Regions from separate parts of the Paenibacillus sp. SRL342 genome, predicted to be linked through region 2. Evidence: riboswitches for the same ligand, from Rfam matches in the RefSeq annotation. Region 2 holds a riboswitch; the other holds the start of a gene.
The links. A riboswitch is a leader RNA that binds a small molecule or an ion and turns the genes downstream of it on or off. The one in region 2 is predicted to bind glycine.

Region 1 (3,414 bases), 2.3 Mb from region 2:
CAGTTCAGTTACATGGGTGCGCCATGCATCTATTACGGAGACGAGATTGGCATGGACGGTGAACATGATCCGGGCTGCCGTAAATGCATGGAATGGGATGAAGCGAAGCAGGACCGAGAGTTGTTCGACTTTTATCAGAAACTGATCTCCTTGCGTCATGCTCATCCTGCCCTGCGTGCAGAAGGCACCGTTCGTTTTCTGCAGGCTCGTCCCGATGGCAGCCAACTGGTATTGGAGCGGCAAAGTAAGGAGGAACGAATTCTGGTTCTGTTCAATCGATCAGAAGAGACGGCTATTGTCGAGCTGGAGGCCGGTGACGAGGAATGGACCGAGTTATTCGGCGGAAACCATCGTACCGCCAAGGAAGATGGCGTACTCTCCATTGAACTGCCCGCGTATGGATATGCCGTATTAAGTACGGCTGTGAGCCAGGACTAGAGTTATAATACACATACGTCTGAGCCACATCTAAGTAGCCTATCTTCGCTTCATCTGCAGCATAAAACAAGCGTCCTGCATAACCCGGATTCGGGTTCGCGGACGCTTGTTTTTGTATTTTTGTATTCGCCGTTATACATAATAATGTCACTGATTTATATATAGGTGGTCCCGGTTCAGCTTAAACCTGAGTATCCTTGTCCACTTGAGCATTGTCCGCCCCACTTGTAGTTGTGTCAGAATCTGCTGGCTTCGACTCCGGCTCAGGCTCTGCACGCTTTGCCTTTGGTTTAGCCAGCTTTTGCATCATTTTGCGGCCGGTTGGCGTCTGGGCCAACCCGCCCTGGGCTGTCTCCCGATGGCGGCTCGGCATCGCACTGCCTACTTCCAGCATAACGTCGATGACTTCATCTGATGGAATAGCACTACGCACTCCGGCCAGGGCCATGTCAGCCGCAGCCAGCGCCGTGACTGCACCCAGTCCATTACGGACGATGCACGGGATTTCAACAAGGCCTGCGACCGGATCGCAGATAAGGCCCAGTGTATTTTTTAACGCCAAACCAACGGCATGAACGACCTGTTCCGGTGTACCTCCACGCAGTTCAACCATGGCACCCGCAGCCATGCCGATAGCGGAACCCACTTCCGCCTGGCAGCCACCTTGGGCCCCGGAGATAAATGAATTGTTGGCAATAACATAACCAATTGCTCCCGCACAGAACAACCCGTTCACCAAATGTTCATCCGTCCAGCCAAATCGCTCCTGTGAACTGATAAACACACCCGGGATAATACCACAGGAACCGGCTGTTGGTGTTGCCACAATCCGGCCCATGGAGGCATTCACTTCAGATACACACAGGGCATACGCCATGGCAAGTGCGGAAGCATCTCCTGAACAAGTCTCACCCTTGCGAATGTACTCGGCCATTTTTTTACCGTCTCCACCCGTTAACCCACTGCGTGATGTAGTATCTTCCGTTAACCCTTTGCGTACCGCTTCCTTCATCACCTGATAATATTCAGACATCTGCTTCACAACATCCGCTTCCGGTGTATTGGTCTCCTGAACCTGCTCCTCGATCATCAGCTGAGCGATGGTTTTGGATTCTGCTGTACAGATCGTATTCAGTTCGTGCAAATGTTTAAACCGCATCCGAATCAACTCCTCTCTTCAAATCGATAACACGAATGTCCAGCACATGGTCGAGCTCCTTTAGACGCTTGAGCATATCAGGATTAGGCACACCATCCATTTCCATCGCGGTGAGTGCTTCGCCATCACGGGCTTTCCGGTCCACCTGCATATACCCGATGTTAACCCCGGATGAACTGATCGTGGACGTCACTGACGCGAGTACGCCCGCTTTATCCGCATGCCGCAGAACCAGTGTTGGGAACTCACCACTAATCTGAACACGAAAATCATTCATCGAATGCACTGATACACTGCCACCACCAATGGATGCACCGATTAAGGAGCAGGCACGTTCTCCATGCCACAACTCAATTTTGACCGTATTTGGATGAGGAGCAGGCAGGCCACTTGTATAAAACTCAACCTCCATGCCCGCTTCCTCTGCGTATCGCTCCGCATCCGGGATACGCGGATCGTCTGTGACATAGTCCAGCAGACCGCCGATCAGTGCCAGGTCTGTTCCGTGCCCCTGATACGTATCAGCGAATGAACCGTATAACGTCAACCGGGCACGATCTGGCGTACATCCCAGCCACTGACGAGCAATTCTTCCTAACCTTGCTGCACCAGCTGTATGTGAACTTGAAGGCCCCGTCATCGACGGACCAATAATTGAGAAAACATCTTTAAATCGCACCTTGTAACCCTCCATTATTAATCATGATTCAATTTTGTAAAATGTATTCGTCATTTCGATCCAGGAGTTCCATCCACAATGACCCTTATTTAGGGTATGATGACATCAAAAAAGGACAGAAGAAGGCCTTAGGCCCTCTCTCTGTCCTCGATACCTGAGAGTTTCACGATCAGTAGTGTCTCACGACAAGGTGCACTGCCTGCAATTACAGACAAAGTCACCGGGCAGACTGATCATATACCCCTTGGGTGGCGCAGTTCGCGCACTCTCCAGAGTTGCGTCCAACGATGGTACATTTACCTGAGAGATTAACGACTGCATCGGGTGCGCAGCAGCTTGCTCCTTCGGTGCCTGGACACTAGCCATTGTGCTCAGCTAACCCAGATCTCTCCCGCTCGTTATCATCCGCTGTATTATTTTAATTCGATTCGAATGGGTATATATCTAAATTTTTGATCAAGTATACCCATAGAGTAATGCACAATATCATATATGTCAACAAAAGTGACGTGTAATTATCATAAGTTCGATGTCTATTTTAGCTGAAGCGAATAGCATTAATATTTCTCACTTCCGCTGAGGCACTAGTGACGCTTGTAGTGGTTGTAAATTGGATGCTTATCGTGTATGCGTTAGTCGTTGTAGCCGGGGCAGTATCCACGTAAGTGTTGGAGGAAAGAAACCTTAATGTGCCGGAAGCATTCCCTGTTCTGGAGATCTGCAATTGATTAATCAACACTCCGTTTCGCCTCAGATTAATGTTATACGCAACGTTCCAGTTCGAACCTACAACTACAGCCACTTGCGTACTATTATCTATTTTCACCCGTTGGCCTGCTACTACAGGTACATTAAGTGTCTGAATCGTCGTTTCAGCTACTAATGAAAGACCCAACGCCGCGGTCTGGCTATCAGCAAACAAGGAAGAGTCTGCCGGAGCCGAAGCTGCAGTTGATCCCGTAGCACCCGTTGCTCCTGTCGCACCAGTTACCCCAGTAGCTCCAGTCGTTCCCGTAGCACCTGTGGCACCTGTAGCACCAGTAGCTCCGGTCGCTCCTGTTACTCCCGTTGCGCCTGTAACACCAGTCACTCCTGTTGTTCCTGTCAATCCGGTTGCACCTGTAACACCAGTGACCCC
Region 2 (3,414 bases):
TCTGGATCATGACAGCAGCGGTATCGTCGGATATGGCTGCTTGCAGGGCATCCCAATCAGTGACGCCATCCTTATAACCAATCTCGACAATCTCCAGACGGAGTCCGTGCGCATATGCCTGCAATACCTGACGGGCTTCCGGATGAACGGTACGGGATACGATGAGCTGTTTGCGACGAGTTGCTGCTGCGGCGAGATTACCGGCTTCCGCAAAAGCTGTTGCGCCGTCATACATGCTGGCATTGGCTACAGCCATACCGGTTAATTCACAGATGTAGGATTGAAATTCGAAAATGGCCTGTAGTTCACCTTGGCTGATCTCAGGCTGATAAGGTGTGTAGGCAGTGTAAAACTCGGAACGGGAAATGACATGATTGATGACGGAAGGAACATAATGATCATATATGCCAGCGCCGAGGAAGCTGGCGTGTGTTTCGAAATTGGCGTTGGCGCCGGCTTGTTTGGACATGTGACGTGTCAGCGCATATTCATCAAGTTTGGAGGATACGGGCAGCTCGCCCTGATAACGAATCTCCTGCGGAATGTCCTGAAACAGATCCTCCAGCGTACCCACACCAATGGTTGCGAGCATGGCGTTCTGATCTTGCTCAGTCATGGGAATGTAACGGTGCTTGCTCATGCTTGATCAGCTCCTTGAGTAGGTGTCTTCGACGTACGTGTCCGTTTATGAAAAGGGGTCTTCACGACCTCGGCTTTTAATTTCTTGCCGCGAATCTCAATCTCAAGCGGGGTTCCCAGCGCAGCGTATTTGCTGTCGATGAGGGCAAGCCCCAGATTACGCTTCAATGTAGGTGATTGCGTGCCTGTTGTCACTTCACCGATCTGTACGCCTTCGGCGTAAATCGGATAGTGGGGGCGGGGAATACCGCGCTCCAACACTTCGATGCCGACCAGTTTGCGGGCGGGCCCGTCAGTTTTTTGCTGTAACAAGGCTTCGTGTCCGATAAAAGGTCCGGCATTCAGCTTCACAAACATACCTACGCCAGCTTCGAGTGGAGAGATAGTTGCCGACAATTCCTGTCCATACAGAGGGAGCTTTGCTTCAAAGCGCAGTGTATCCCGAGCACCGAGGCCTGTGGGTACAAGTCCGTGACCTTCACCGGCTTGCATTAACCCATTCCAGACCACAGCGGCCTGATCTGCAGGAACATATAGCTCAAAGCCATCTTCACCGGTATAACCGGTACGGGACAACAGTAATTTTACTCCACATACTTCAGCATCCTGCACAAAACGAAACGGTTCAATCGAGCTTACATCCGTATCTGTAACTTTTCCGATAATGTCTACAGCCAGTGGACCTTGCAAGGCGAGTAGCGCCGTCTGCTCCGAATCGTTGGTCATGCTTACGCCGGGAATCAAGTGCTCTTGCAGCCACGCCCAATCCTTGTCGATGTTGGAGGCGTTAACCACAAGCATATAATGCTGATCTTCCAGCTTATACACGAGCAGATCATCCACCACACCGCCATCTGGATAACACATCAGGGTGTACTGGGCTTGATCGGGAACCAGCGTGGTCACATCATTGGTCATCATTTGTTGCAAAAACGCTTCAGCCTGCTCACCCTGTACCGTGAATTCGCCCATATGGGATACATCGAACAGTCCCGCGCGCTCGCGTACCGCTTCATGTTCTTTCTGGATTCCGCTAAATTGTACCGGAAGCTCCCAGCCTCCAAAATCAATGCACCGTACGCCTTCGTATTGCTGATACAGTGGGAAGAGTGGTGTTCTAAGCAAATCGGACATCAAATCACCTCGTCATGGGCCGTGAGCCGGCCGGATATACAATCGTGGATCAATGAACCAGGGTATTTTTAAATTTCCAGCTAGATAATTTCATCACATAAGTATGGTAAGGCAGCTATGGCAGCGCCGTTCTACATCCTGTTTTTCGTTTTTTGGGAAAAAGGAAAAGGACAGGCCAAAGAATCGGCATGCCAAGTAGCACGCTGTATTCTAAGGCTCTGTCCCTTGTACCTGAGAGTTACCCCGCTGCGTTGTGCAGCAGGTTTCCCCTTGGGTGATCATAACGCCCGCACAGGGCGAATAGATGCTCTCCAGAGTTGCGTCCCGTAAAAGTCCTTTTGCCTGAGAGATTCACCTCCGCTTATCGGTGGTTTACTCCTTCGGCGTTACCTCATGTACATCCCGAATCGGGTGTCACGGGTAATCTCTCCCTTTACATTCATCCGCGGGTATTACATAGTCCAATAAACATATTTACTCTTTTCATTAAAACGTGAATCCACTACCGATGTCAAGAACGATATCATAGATAACAATTTAAAACCGAATATTTAATCTGTTTTCTATGTTATTGTTCGTGTATTTATAAAGAGTGCGCTTACTATTCTAATATTCACCAGTATATGAAGAAAGAGTGTAATCCGGTTACAGGATTTAGAGGTGTTCAGTAAATAAATTGTGAGGTATATTGACATTTGATTCATAAATATCATACGCTATGTTCTGGGAAAAAGGTTAAGGTCAAAGAACGCATGCACTCATTTAATGAAAAGCGAGGCGGATATCGATGAGCGAATTGAAAAGTGATTTCCTGTACAGTGAAGAGCATGAATGGGTGCAAACCGTAGGGGAGGATACTGTACGTATTGGCATTACCGAGTTCGCACAGCATCAGCTGGGTGACATTGTGTTTGTGGAACTGCCTGACCTTGAAACCAATGTAAAAGCAGAAGATAGCATTGGAACGATCGAATCGGTCAAAACGGTTTCGGACTTGTTCTCTCCCGTCACAGGTTCAATTATTGCAGTTAATGATTCGTTGCAGGATTCCCCTGAACTTGTGAACAGCTCTCCTTACGAGGAAGGCTGGATGATTGAGATTCGTGTTGAGGGAGATCTGACAGCAGCATTGTCTACATTGATGAATGCAGACGCGTATCGGAAACATACGGAAGAATAGTTTTAACGAACTTGTACTTATTAACATATATTTTATAACCAAATGATATGAGCTTCATATTGTTTCGACCTGTGTGAGCCTGATGCTTGCACGGGTTTTTTGTGCTTTCCAAGAATGGTTTTGAATGTGGATTGAAGCAGATTGTGGATGTAAATCACCTGATTGGACCAAGCTATAGGTTAGAAAATGATTCTGGAAATGATAAAAGTCATAGGCGGAAAAAGCCTTGTGTATCAAGGGGTTGAGTCATTATGCATCGATTAAAACGATTACATAACCTAATGTTGTCATCATTGTTCATGACGAAAGTACGCTTTCATTTCATTGAACAGGAGAGCATTCTCGCTTAGGATTACAACAGGGGAGAAATGATACCCCTTTCATAAATCATAATCACTTGATCCAAGGAGGATAATACAATGAGTAATTTGGACCAATCGTCCAATTCCAAAGGTGGGCTA

Region 1: linked by a shared signal. The riboswitch ahead of sdaAB (L-serine ammonia-lyase, iron-sulfur-dependent subunit beta) and the one ahead of gcvT (glycine cleavage system aminomethyltransferase GcvT) in region 2 are both predicted to bind glycine.

Annotation. Positions count from the first base shown of each region.
Region 1 is NZ_OZ481790.1:531,725-535,138, reverse strand. Features, by position in the region: gene AC4E8D_RS02570 (alpha-glycosidase) at 1-438, shown strand, start outside; gene sdaAA (L-serine ammonia-lyase, iron-sulfur-dependent, subunit alpha) at 620-1,597, opposite strand; gene sdaAB (L-serine ammonia-lyase, iron-sulfur-dependent subunit beta) at 1,587-2,276, opposite strand; glycine riboswitch at 2,416-2,551, opposite strand; glycine riboswitch at 2,556-2,680, opposite strand; gene AC4E8D_RS02555 (beta strand repeat-containing protein) at 2,815-3,414, opposite strand, start outside.
Region 2 is NZ_OZ481790.1:5,477,576-5,480,989, reverse strand. Features, by position in the region: gene gcvPA (aminomethyl-transferring glycine dehydrogenase subunit GcvPA) at 1-640, opposite strand, end outside; gene gcvT (glycine cleavage system aminomethyltransferase GcvT) at 637-1,773, opposite strand; glycine riboswitch at 1,990-2,090, opposite strand; glycine riboswitch at 2,094-2,216, opposite strand; gene gcvH (glycine cleavage system protein GcvH) at 2,561-2,953, shown strand; gene AC4E8D_RS24130 (PTS mannitol transporter subunit IIBC) at 3,373-3,414, shown strand, end outside.